One region of the Parabacteroides sp. AF14-59 genome, then DNA from elsewhere that is predicted to be linked to it. Evidence: riboswitches for the same ligand, from Rfam matches in the RefSeq annotation. Region 1 holds a riboswitch; each other region holds the start of a gene.

The links. A riboswitch is a leader RNA that binds a small molecule or an ion and turns the genes downstream of it on or off. The one in region 1 is predicted to bind cobalamin.
Region 2: another riboswitch for cobalamin. It lies ahead of DWW23_RS22315 (porin family protein); the one in region 1 lies ahead of DWW23_RS07285 (ABC transporter substrate-binding protein).
Region 3: another riboswitch for cobalamin. It lies ahead of nrdD (anaerobic ribonucleoside-triphosphate reductase); the one in region 1 lies ahead of DWW23_RS07285 (ABC transporter substrate-binding protein).

What each region holds. Positions count from the first base shown of each region.
Region 1 is NZ_QUHH01000005.1:5,577-9,852, reverse strand. It holds gene DWW23_RS07290 (iron ABC transporter permease) at 1-802, opposite strand, end outside; gene DWW23_RS07285 (ABC transporter substrate-binding protein) at 812-1,972, opposite strand; cobalamin riboswitch at 2,020-2,223, opposite strand; gene cobI (precorrin-2 C(20)-methyltransferase) at 2,292-2,990, shown strand; gene DWW23_RS07275 (hypothetical protein) at 3,079-3,531, opposite strand; gene DWW23_RS07270 (formate--tetrahydrofolate ligase) at 3,924-4,276, shown strand, end outside.
Region 2 is NZ_QUHH01000028.1:54,984-59,259, forward strand. It holds gene priA (primosomal protein N') at 1-1,512, opposite strand, end outside; gene DWW23_RS22315 (porin family protein) at 1,582-2,175, opposite strand; cobalamin riboswitch at 2,441-2,708, opposite strand; gene DWW23_RS22320 (right-handed parallel beta-helix repeat-containing protein) at 2,756-4,234, opposite strand.
Region 3 is NZ_QUHH01000004.1:270,999-275,274, forward strand. It holds gene nrdD (anaerobic ribonucleoside-triphosphate reductase) at 1-1,862, opposite strand, end outside; cobalamin riboswitch at 1,985-2,193, opposite strand; gene pgk (phosphoglycerate kinase) at 2,360-3,631, opposite strand; gene DWW23_RS06960 (NEW3 domain-containing protein) at 3,955-4,276, shown strand, end outside.

The sequences.
Region 1 (4,276 bases):
AGACGATCGGACCACAGTAAGCGGTCACGATAGCAGTCAATACACCGGCAGAGGTGATAACGAGCAGGCGTGCCCGTTTGATATTCAGTCCCAGGTTACGGGCATACCCGTCGCCAAGAAGCATCAGGTTCAATGTTTTTATCAATAGAAACGAAAGAGGGATCAGGATAGCCATAATCGCCACGAAAAGCATCATCTGATTACCGGAGACACGTGAGAAACTTCCCAGCCCCCAGATTACATAAGCACGGATATCTTCTTCCACACTAAAGAATTTCAATACACCGATCACGGCATTTGCCACATAGCCGATCATCACTCCGATAATCAATAGCGTCACATTCCCTTTTACCTTCTGCGAGACATAAACAATCAGTGCCATGACAGATAAGGAACCGACTATGGCCGCAATGGATAAGGCAATCTCTCCCATAAAACCCAGCTTACTCAACGCCACGCCTCCCAGGCTTCCGCTCAGCAAGACAACGAAGGCGACTCCCATACTTGCACCGGAACTGATACCCAACACAGAAGGTCCAGCCAATGGGTTACGGAATACGGTTTGCATCTGAAGTCCGCTGATCGCTAATCCGGCTCCGGCTACTAATGCCGTCAAGGCCTGCGGAAAGCGTGACTTCCAGATAATATTCTGCCAGGTGACCGGTTCATCTCCATTGCCGCAGATGATATTCCAAACCGAATGGAAAGGAATCGAAACAGAGCCCAACACCAAATTCAAAAACAGCAACACGACGATCGAGACAAGGATCAAAAGCATCAGGATAGTGTTAGAATACTTCATCGTCCCTATTTATTTAAGTAAATCATAATAGACAGGCGTGTGATCCGGCAGTAGATTCGGGTGGAAGATATGCAATAAATCGCCCAATACAACCTCCGGCTCGGTCGGCATGCTTTCGTAAAAAGGTTTCTCCCGCATATTACAGTAGATCACTCCTTTTTCTTTGAAAGCACGGAAGTCTGCATAACGGGGATCCTGATCTTTCAGTGATTCATAAGTATATGTTCCCGGATAGCTGTTTACGATACGCCAGTAATCGGCTTCATCCGCCTGGTTATAAACCGTCTCGAAGTCGAGCGTCACACCGCCGGAACGATCGTCGTCTTTCAAAAAGTAATCAGCGCCGGCATCTTTGAAAAGTTGTGCTAGGAAGCTCTTTCCTCCTACTGCATACCAGTTGCCACCATGTATTTCGCCACTGAACACGATAGGACGTTTCTGCACTTTACCTTCGGCAGTCAGTTCTTTCAATTCGTTGTAGCGGTTCTCTATAGCAGAGAATTTCTCATTGGCTTCCTGCTCTATCCCGAGTAACAGGCCGACAAACTTAATCCATTCAGCCTGGCCCAGCGGCGTCATTTCTTTATACCCCAGATGAGGAATCAGAGGGATACCGATATCTTTCATCGTCTCGTATCCGCCACGCTTAAAGGGAGAGATCAGGATCAGGTCGGGATTGATACTCATAATCACCTCATTATCGAAATTACCTTCGATCCCGATCTTCGCCGTCTTTCCATCCTTCAGCTGATTATTGATAGTCTTATTAAACAGATGGCGCGTACTCGTGATACCTACCACCTTATCCTCCGCTCCCAACTTAATGAAATTGGAGAGTTGCAGGGAGGTCATACAAATGGCACTACGCACAGGTGTTTCGATCACCGTATAATCGGCAGGAATACCTTCCGGCTTTGTCCCACGGGGAACCAACGCATACAGGAAATGCGTGCTTTCTTCATTCTGAGGGTCATGTATATCCATCAGGACATAACCGTCGGCATAGGTCAACTGAAAACCTTCGGCATATTTAGGTGTAATCTGAACCATCCTATCCGTCGTAATCGTTTGTTGCGACGATGCATTCTCTTTTTCCTGCTGATTTCCTTTCGATGCGCATGATGTAGCCATTAACGCTAACAGGCAGCCACCGACTAAATACTTATTCATATTCTATTTGTTTTTATCCGACACAAACCGTCCAAACCCACGAGGACAATCGTTATGCAAAAAATGGCAGGTCTTCTGACTTACTTCCATCCCGAATGCCTTCCCGATCGCAAAGACCAGTGGCAAAAGGTATTATCAGGATGTTTATAAAGCTTCACAGCAGCGTGGACTGTCCGGGATTCTCACCCGGTTCCCTTTTAATCTGTCTCCATGAACAGGAGTTTTACAGAACCGACTTCGAGCGCAAAAGTAATAAGAAGTTTGCAACTTTACACTATTTTCAGCACATTTGCATCCCAAATAAAAGAACAAGAATAAAATGACTTATCCGATCAGTTTTGTATCATTAGGCCCCGGCGAACCGGAACTTATCACGGTGAAAGGTCTCCGCCAACTCCAGAAAGCAGATATCATCTACTGTCCCGCCACCCGCAACAGGCAAGGCGAAAGCATCTCGCGAGCCGCCGATATCGTACGCGCCCTGGAGATAAGCGAAACAGCCATCCGGTGTTTCATGCTTCCGATGAGTAAAGACCGCACGGAGGCCTGGAAAGCCTACGATGCCCTGTACAACGAAGCTGAAAGTAATTATGCAGAAGGAAAACAGATCGTTATCGTAGCCGAAGGCGACGCCGGTTTTTATTCTTCCATACAATATATATACGACAAATTTACAGCTGCGGGAATCGCTGTTCAGCGCATTGCCGGAATACCGGCCTTCATTGCTGCCGGAGCGCTGGCAGGCTTACATATCGTTAAGCAGGAAGAACAGATCGTCGTCATCCCTGGTACGCCTTCTGCCGACGAATTGAGTGAAAAGATAAACGCGGGATATGTAATCGTTATCATGAAACTTTCACAATGCGTGGAAGCCGTACACGAATGTATCCGCAAGCATCCGCAAACACAATTCCATTATTTTGAAAACGTAGGGACAGAAAAAGAATATTATACATCCGATAAAAAGATCATAGCAGACAAGATATACCCCTATTTCTCACTGATGATCATACAATAATCCCCTTCATATTCCGGAGGCTGAACGCTTCCGGAAATGAAAGGGATATGTACGGATACTATCTGCTCCGATTATTGTTTTGCAAAAACTATGCAGATTCTACGATGCCACGCAGGCGGTTTACATGATAACGAAGTGACTGAACAGACTCCCAGTTCTGATGACCCGACTTGCATAACTCACGTGCACTTACCAATACACCTGAAATATGGCTGCTGATCTCTTCTATTTTCTTACTCGTCTCATTATAAAGAGATTCTACCTCTTCCGGCGAATAAATAGAAGCAGACTGTGCCAGCGATTCCAGTAATTCCATCTGATAGACTCCGGCCTTGGGGATCAAGTTGCGGACGGCATAGTGATGAAGATCCTGGATTTCCTTTTGCTTGGTCGTATCCCAACCGACACTACTCGTACTTACCGAAGGATTCATCTTTGAAAACATACGGATTCCCAGACAATCAACAATTGTTCTTATCCATGATCCTGTTTCTGCTTCTCTTGAGGCTACACCCGCCAAACTAAATCTCATTGTTACCATAATCAAATCTCCTTAATTACATAAACCGAAGTTTTTAATACTGTTATACACTTTCTTTTTATCACTATAAACTTGCTGTTAGTTTCATTTTGATATTGTGACAGCGCAAAATTAGGCAAATTATCATACATCACAACCCTTTATCCATATTTTAAAATACTTTAAGACAAAACCTATCCAAATGCATTGATATTGCCAACTGAAGATTACAAATAAATCGAAAAACGCCCACTTTACTTACCAAACAGTCATTCTCACCCTTCTTTTAGTAACTTTTATCAATATAACACCAATAACATGGAGTTATCCGGCTTTAAAACCTTTCATACTATCATTTTGTTATTTAATTAAAAATAATATACTTTTGTTGCCTCTTAAACTTACATAAGCACATGAAATCGGATATAGAAATTGCAAGAGAAGTCTCCCTTCGTAAAATAAAGGAAGTAGCCACAAGTTTGGGTATTCCGCGCGAAGAAGTACAAAACTATGGTCGGTATATCGCCAAAGTGCCCCTTCACCTGATCGATGAAGAGAAAATCAAAGAACATAACCTGATCCTGGTAACAGCTATTACGCCAACCAAAGCAGGTATCGGTAAAACAACCGTATCTATCGGCCTGGCTCTGGGACTGAACAAAATCGGTAAGAAAGCAGTAGCCGCTTTACGTGAACCCTCGCTGGGGCCATGTTTCGGTATGAAAGGTGGAGCAGCCGGAGGCGGATACGCGCAGGTATTGCCGAT
Region 2 (4,276 bases), on a different contig from region 1:
CGCATTTACCTTTTCAACCAGCAAAGGAGAGAAAAGCGTATCTTTCATGATCTTTTTACGCTTCAGTTCTTTTATATCGGCAGTTATGATCTCCGGCATCAGGCAATCACCGAAACGGGAAGTCAGTTCTACCAATCCATATTTACCGGTCGTTGCATTGAAATAAGAGTCGATCGAAGGGGTCGCAGACCCCAACAATGTCTTTGCCCCGTGCATCCCCGCCAATACGATAGCAGCATTACGGGCATGGTAACGTGGTGCCGGGTCTTGTTGTTTATAGGTATTCTCATGTTCCTCATCCACAATGATCAGCCCCAGGTCCTTGAACGGAAGAAAAAGAGAGGAACGTACTCCCAGTACGACCATCGGTTCTCCCCCATGAAGCAGCTTATTCCAAACCTCCACACGTTCATTGTCGGAAAATTTGGAATGATATACCAGCAACTTGTCTCCGAACAACTTAGCCAACCGCTCCGTGATCTGGGTCGTTATAGCGATCTCCGGAAGCATATACAAAACTTGCCGGCCCATCTTCAACACCTCATCGATCAGACGGACATAGATTTCAGTCTTTCCGCTCGAAGTAACTCCATGAAGCAAACAAACCTCTTTGGAAGTAAAAGTATCATGTATCTCGTTATAGGCTTTTTCCTGTGCCGGACTTAGCAAACTAAGCGACTGCAACCGGCATACCGGGACTTGCAAACGTCCGACTTCTTTCTCATAACTCTCCAGGACTCCTCGTTTCAGCAAACCTTCCAATATAGCAGATGAACAGCCACTGTGCTCCAGCAATTCTTTTCTTGAAACCTCCTTACTCAGAGCAGGGTTTAAAGCATGACTTAAATCGAGAAAACAAACCAGCAAAAGTTCCTGTTTTTTTGCCCGCTTAAAATCGGCAAAAACCTCCTGTAAACGTTCCTCAGTAGCATATTCCTGCGACAACCGGATAAATGTCTGCATTTTCGGAACAAACCCTCGTTTCATTTCTTCGCTGACTTCAACAGCTCCACGAGCCATCAAAGAAGCCACAACCGGTACAACATTACGCAATCCGGTTCTTTTCTCCAGTTCCGATACAGTTAATTTGAGTACACCTTTGAAGGCATCCAGTACTGCTTGTTCATTGGGGCGCAAAGGACCGTCTGCCTCAAAATCAGCATTATAAGTCACAGCCGTTTCACTTTCCAGTTTTAACCCGGAAGGTAAGGCTGCTTTATAAACATCTCCCAGTTTACACAAATAATAAGAGGCTATCCATTTCCAGAAACGAAGTTGCGGCCTGCGCAACACGGGACTTGCATCCAGCAAGGCATAGATCTCTTTTGTTTCAAAATCCGTATTCGGCCTACGTTCATGCACATCCATGACAATCGCTGTGTAATAACGTTTCTTACCGAAATGAACAATGACCCGGCAACCGGGAGTTACGGCAGCCTCCAGGTCCGCAGGAATGCTATAAGTATAGCTATTTTCCAGCGGCAGGGGTAGTATGACATCTGCATATTTCATTTACGATGCCAAAAGTAACAAAAAAGGCCGGACTGTTAAAGCCCGGCCCTTCATATCTTATGTCTGTTATCAAAACAAAATGGCAGCTGTAATAGACCATCCGCGGTTCTTGGCATTCAGGTCGAATTTCTCAGAACTATAGTTATCGGTTAGTCCCAAACCGTAATTTACACCGATCTGCAAATGACTGATCAGTTCCGCACCTACACCGAAGTTAAGGCCTGCACTAAAGTTTTTCGCTTTTATCTGATCTCCTAAAACATCCCATATTTTATCCCCTCCTACACGGAAACCGACATACGGACCGGCAGAAAGATAGGCTTTGACAAGAGGAATACCGAATTTCCATTTCAGATTTACCGGTATATCGAGATAATCTGTTTTCATACTTGTTGAAGAGGCCGATCCTTCCGCTTTCATATCTACTCCTTTCTGTGAATAAAGGATCGCTGCATCCAATCCTATTCCGACCAGAGGAATCGTTGTTTCGATCATCGGACCGATCTGGAAACCTGTCACGTTATCCGCTTTCAGTATATCGGAATTCAGATGAACGGACGATATGTTTAAACCGCCTTTCACCCCAAACTTCAGCTGGGACTTGGCCGGTACGGCTATGAATGCCATCAAAATAATCAAAACTAAACCTGTAACCTTTTTCATATTGCCTGTTGTTAATTAATTACTGTTTGCAAATAAACATACTTTTCCAATAATAAACAAGTATTCCAGCCTTACTGTTCATTCATTAAAAAGAAAAGCATGCACCGGACACGGAGCTCATCCCGCAAACCGATCCATGCCTCTTTTCCTAATTATTATGGCAAAATAATTAAAAACAAATACACCAGGACAACGACAGGATGAACGGGAGTAAGAATATAGAGGCAGAATTGCCTTTTGTTCTCTTCCGGCCTTTCCTCGAAGCCGTCGAAATAATATGCCTTGCAGGTCTTCTGACTTACTTCCGGATCGGGCGCCTTCCCAACTTTTGTCAGTTGACAGTTGATAGTTGACAATTGACAGTTAAACTGTCCACTGTCCACTGTTATCTGTCAACTCCTTCGTCAGTGGCATGAGTGTTGCCTTATCCGTTATGAAGCTTACAGCAGCGGGACTGTCCGGGATTTTCACCCGATTCCCTTTTAATCCTTTCCTGCGAATACAGGCCAGGAACAATGCATGCCGCAAATATAGAGAGTTTTTTCGGATTATCACAACGAATGCCTATTTTCGTTAGAGACTATTCTATTTTAGCCTGATCGGTGCTTTGTTTCAATCGATCCAACACTTTCTCCCGCAAATATTCGGGAAACTCCTTATGGAATGGAAAGCTGGATAGTAAATCTAATTCTTTTTCAACAGCGGAAGAATCTTCAGGCCTGTCGATAAAATTGCCATAATAAGTGTTACCTTCAAATTTGGTATTAATGCTATTACCTGTCACAAACTTATATTGCAGTTCATCGTTCATGATATAGAAGATATTCCGCTTGAAAACCGTATTCTCCGCCCAGGGACCACCCCAGTTATCCATCACGAGCACTGAACGATCTATATCGGGAGAAGGCTTTTTCATGATAACGATTACGTTATCCTCAATAGCCGTCTGTTTAGCCGGTCCGGAAATATGGATTACCGGAGAGAACCAACCCGGACGAGTCGGATACGGACGCAAACCGTCATTAATACTTACATTGTGGCGGATAATCGTATTTTCTGTACCTATATTATACGGCTCTCCCAAAGAGTTACCTTCATTACAAACCATCACAAAACCTCCGGCATTATCGTGGCTGAAGTTATACTGGATAAGCGTATTACGACAGTTGTAATCCGAATCGAATCCTTGTGCATCCCACTTGGCAAACTGACCGCTTACTTCGTTGAACTGGATAATTGTATTATCACAACTCCACGGCCATATCCCGGCTGCGGCATCTTCAATCCTTAACAGATCAGGACTGTCCCTCACCACATTATGTTCGACCAATGCACCATCACAAGCGATCGGGACAATCCCATCCCCCGGAACTTGTTCGATCAGATTCCCCCGGATAACGACATTCAAACTCGGGAACCATTTATCACGACCTGAATTTCCATTTCCGGTAATGCCATTTCGATGACAACGATAGATATGGCAGTTCTCAATCAGTAAATCGACAAAACGGGTCGGTACTTCTTCTCCACCGTTATGCCAGTAAATACCGTTTCCTGCTCCTTCATTCTTAATACAACTACCGTTCACATCATGAACAGTCAGGTTCTTTAAATGGATATGGTGAACATCTCCTTTATCCCAGGCGTAAATAATCACTCCGTTTCTGCCCGGATCCGGTTTTTCCCCTTTATTTGTTATCTCCAGATTATTAACCTCCCAATATTCGAGACCTTCAAGCAACACTGTGTGTTGCTTGAGCCCGTTACCATGTAAAACGGGCTTTTTGCCTTCTTCATAACTACTGACAATGACAGGCATTTCTTTACTACCACTACCTTTCGGTTCAAACTGTCCTATGTATTCCGTACCCGATTTGAACAAGATACGGTCACCCGGTTCGAACATCTGTTCATTCAGTTTTTTCAAACTCTTCCAGGCGGTTGAAGGTGAATTTCCTGTGTTGCTATCATCACCCGTCAGACTATCCATATAAAATGTCCGCGAAACAGGACTACAGGCACATAGCAATAAAGCCAAAAGCAAAGTGCATATTTTCATCTCTAATTAATTTATTTGTTAACCAATATTCAAAAGGGGATG
Region 3 (4,276 bases), on a different contig from region 1:
AACTGGCGGTATTGTTCTTTGCTCAGATGTTCTTCCAGATTCATGTGTAGTGCCGAACCACCGGTCAGATGCTCGATATAACGTCGGCCATGGATACGGAACTTGTCGACAACGTTGAGTGTCGTGTCTTCCACGATATAGAAATAGCTGTTATAACAATCGCGGAATGTCTGATACCCCGCTTCTCTGTCCCATTTAGCATGTTTTACTCCTACATTTTCGGCAGGAATCATTTCGCAGTTGAACAAGACCTCTTTATTACGGTACTTTTTGTTGTATTTTTCTACCATGCCGAGTATTTCTTGTACAAAAGTTTCATATTTAGGGTTGTCATTGATTTCGATACCCATAAACTGGGCAGCTTCTACCAATCCGTTCACCCCGATCGTAAGATACTGGCGGTTCATATTAATATAACCGGCATCGAACAGGGGGAGCATGCCTTTGGATTGTAACTGTTTCAGATTCTCGTTGTAGGCCAACTGGACTTTATGTACGAGATCGATTACCTCTTCCAGAAAGAACGGATAAAGTATACCGGACTTCACAGCATGTTGTATACAACGGTTCAGGTTGATTGTCAATACGCTTTTAGAACCGGTAGATACCCCTCCGGCTCCCAGCGTATAACTGAAACCGTTGTCCTGTATCTCGTTGCGCAAACGGCAACAACTGCTTAACGAATCGGCATTATCGCTCATGTAAGTGAAGAAGGAATGTCCTTCGGCATACATCTCGGCCGTAAAATCCCCGTATTCCTTATCGAGTACATCTCCATCTTTCGACAGGAGCGCCATAGTCTCGACCGGGAAGGTCAGGACGTTGCGGGTACGTTCTTTGTTGAACCATTTCATGAACCGCTTTTGCAACCAGTTTAACGAATCCCAGTCGGGCTTGTTGCCGTCAGGGAATACAAAATTCTCGAAAAGACTGTTGAAATAATATTTGTCATAATAGGCAATGTTCCAAAATACAGCCTGGAAGTTTCTGGCACCGGTCGGCTGGTTGATGGAATAGACTATTTGTTCGAAACAGTCTGTAATCATTTTGTCTATTGTACGTTGTTTACTGGACGAGTCTACCACATCATCAGCGTGCCGGTAATAATCTTTTCCATACTCCAATCCGACGAAATAATTCATATACATCAGAAACTCGGGAGTTGCACATGCACCGCTCAACATGCTTGAAACAATGAATACCATATTGATGAAACCACCACAGAAAGATTTCAGATTGGTTGGGGCTGTAGAGTTGCCTCCCACGGAAGCTGTACCGCTTATCAGCCAAGGATACATGGTTATACTGGCACAATAGTTGGCAAGGTTCGTTTCATCATTCTTATAAATGAAATGGTGATTCAGCAGTTCCAGGTAACGGTCCGATACTTCTTTTCCGTACATATCTTTCAACCGGTCTGTCAGCAGGCGGCGGTTCAGGCGGATAAAGTTCGATTTCGGTAACTCACCTATCAGTGTGGCGATATTTTTATTCTCTACATTGGCATTAGCGTCGTATTTACTTCCGGTAGCCGGATTGGATGCATCACAATAATCCAGTAGAAAGCGCAGTTTATCCCTAACTTCCCGATCTTCCAGATGTTTCTGCCGGTATAGCATATATGACTTTGCTACCGCATAATAATGTTCTGCCATCAAAGCAACTTCCACCTGGTTCTGAATATCTTCCACACTTGTCCCTTCGCTGACACTGATGCGGCTGAGGATATTGGTTATTACTTCCTGGGTAGCGAAACTACCTACTGATAAAAATGCTTTAGCTATTGCATTTTTGATTTTGTCAAGTGAGAATACTTCTTTTTTACCATCTCTCTTGACAATAAAAATCTCCGTGCTGATCATACTTTTTATTTAAGATTAAACAATACTTCTGTTCATGCAGTTCCGCAATGATTCCCGGAGATAAAGTGATAAATGGATCTTATAAAGGATTCATACCACTGCTTTTCACCCGAAAGCGCTGGATTCTGTCTGATTGAAATGGCAGGTCTTCTGACTTGTTTCTGTTGTAACACCTTCCCGGTCTGAGACCAGTGGTATACAGAGGTTACAACATTTTTCCTTTGCAGGAATAAAACTTACAGCTACGGGGATAGTCCCTGATTTTCACAGGATTCCCTTTTAATCTTCCTCACTGAATTGTGATTCGGAAACCATTGTCGATAACAAAGATATGAATTAATTCAATATTGCAAGGAGACATATATGGCTATGTTATTCTTCCGTAATATATCCCGGATGGGATATTATGAGGTAGTGATTATAAAACAAGAAACTCCGGTGAAATCACTTCACCGGAGTTTTATATTTAATTAGGATATTATAAACAATATCTGAAATTATTTGTACGGTTCGCCTTTAACAGCAGCGATACCCGGCAGAACTTTGCCTTCGATAGCTTCCAGTAAAGCACCACCACCTGTAGATACGTAAGAAACTTCGCTTGCAATACCGAACTTGTTAACGCAAGCAACAGAGTCGCCACCACCAACAAGAGAGAATGCACCGTTCTTAGTAGCTTCAACGATAGCGTTACCTACTGCACGAGAACCGTCAGTGAAGTTTTCGAATTCAAATACGCCTGTCGGACCGTTCCAAAGGATAGTCTTAGACTTCTTGATAACATCAGCGTAGATTTCGATAGTCTTAGGACCGATGTCAAGACCTTCCCATCCGTCAGGAATTTCGTTAACATTAGCATATTTTGTATTTGCGTCGTTGCTGAAAGCGTCAGCAATCTTAGCGTCGACAGCCAATACAAGGTTTACACCTTTTTCTTTTGCTTTCTTCATCAGGTCAAGAGCCAGATCCAACTTATCGTCTTCAACGATAGAGTTACCGATCTTACCGCCCATAGCCTTTGTGAAAGTATAAGTCATACCACCTGTTACGATCAGATTGTCTACCTTGTTCAACAGGTTTTCGATGATTTCGATCTTAGAAGAAACTTTAGAACCACCCATGATAGCAGTAAACGGACGAGCGATGTCGTTCATTACTTTTTCTACAGCTTTTACTTCTTTTTCCATCAGGTAACCGAACATCTTGTGGTCAGCATCGAAGTAATCAGCAATCAGAGCTGTAGAAGCATGAGCACGGTGAGCAGTACCGAATGCATCGTTTACATAGCAATCTGCATAAGAAGCCAATCTCTTTGTAAATTCTTTCTGGCTTTCTTTTACTGCTTTTTTAGCAGCTTTCTTTTCGTCGTCTGTTGCATCTTCTGCCAAACCTCTTGGTTTGCCTTCTTCTTCTGCATAGAAACGAAGGTTTTCCAGCAATAAAGCTTCGCCCGGTTGCAGAGCAGCAGCCTTAGCGCCAGCTTCTTCACCAATACAGTCGTTAGCAAACTGAACTTCTACGCCCAGTAATTCAGATACACGACCCAAAATATGTTTCAGTGAAAATTTATCAGTAACGCCTTTCGGACGGCCCAGGTGAGAACCTATGATTACGCTGCCACCGTCTGCCAGGATCTTCTTAAGTGTAGGAAGAGCGGCACGAATACGAGTGTCGTCTGTGATGTTGAAGTTTTCGTCCAATGGAACGTTGAAGTCAACTCTAACAAATGCCTTTTTGCCGGCAAAATTGAAATTGTCAATTGATTGCATAACTCTTGTATTTAAATTTCTGTATAAAATGTCTTTCTTAGCGCTCGCAAACTTACACAAAAATATTTTATTTCAATGTTACATTTGCAGAATAATTCGGTCTGTTTAGCATACAAATGGCTTCTTTGGGGGGTGTCTATATATAATGTATAAGGAAAAGTTCGTTTGTTATCGCATTCATGACAGAGATTTACCGGATAGGAAAGGGGGGAACTTTTATGATAGCTTTTTTTTAATTCTTTTAAAAGTATCTAATACTCTCAGTATATATATTTGCCCCCGGCTAATAAGTAATCATTTTTGTATACTCTATAAAAATCATTATGAAAATGCAAATTAACTGTTTAAACCTATTATTTGTACTGTTATTGGGAATAATCCCTTGTAGTAAAGTCCACGCTGGTGATTCTGAAAAGAGCGTGATGTTGTACACTCCCTATACAAAAATAGCGGTTCCGCCGGGGGAGTCGATCGATTACAGTATTGACGTCATTAACAAGAGTGACGAAGTGAAAAACGCGACTATCTCTGTCGAGGGAATGCCTCGGGGATGGAGTTATGAAGTAAAGTCCGGGGGATATTCGATCAGCCAGCTTTCGGTCCTTCCTGATGAGAAGAAGAATTTTTCCCTGAAAGTGGAAGTGC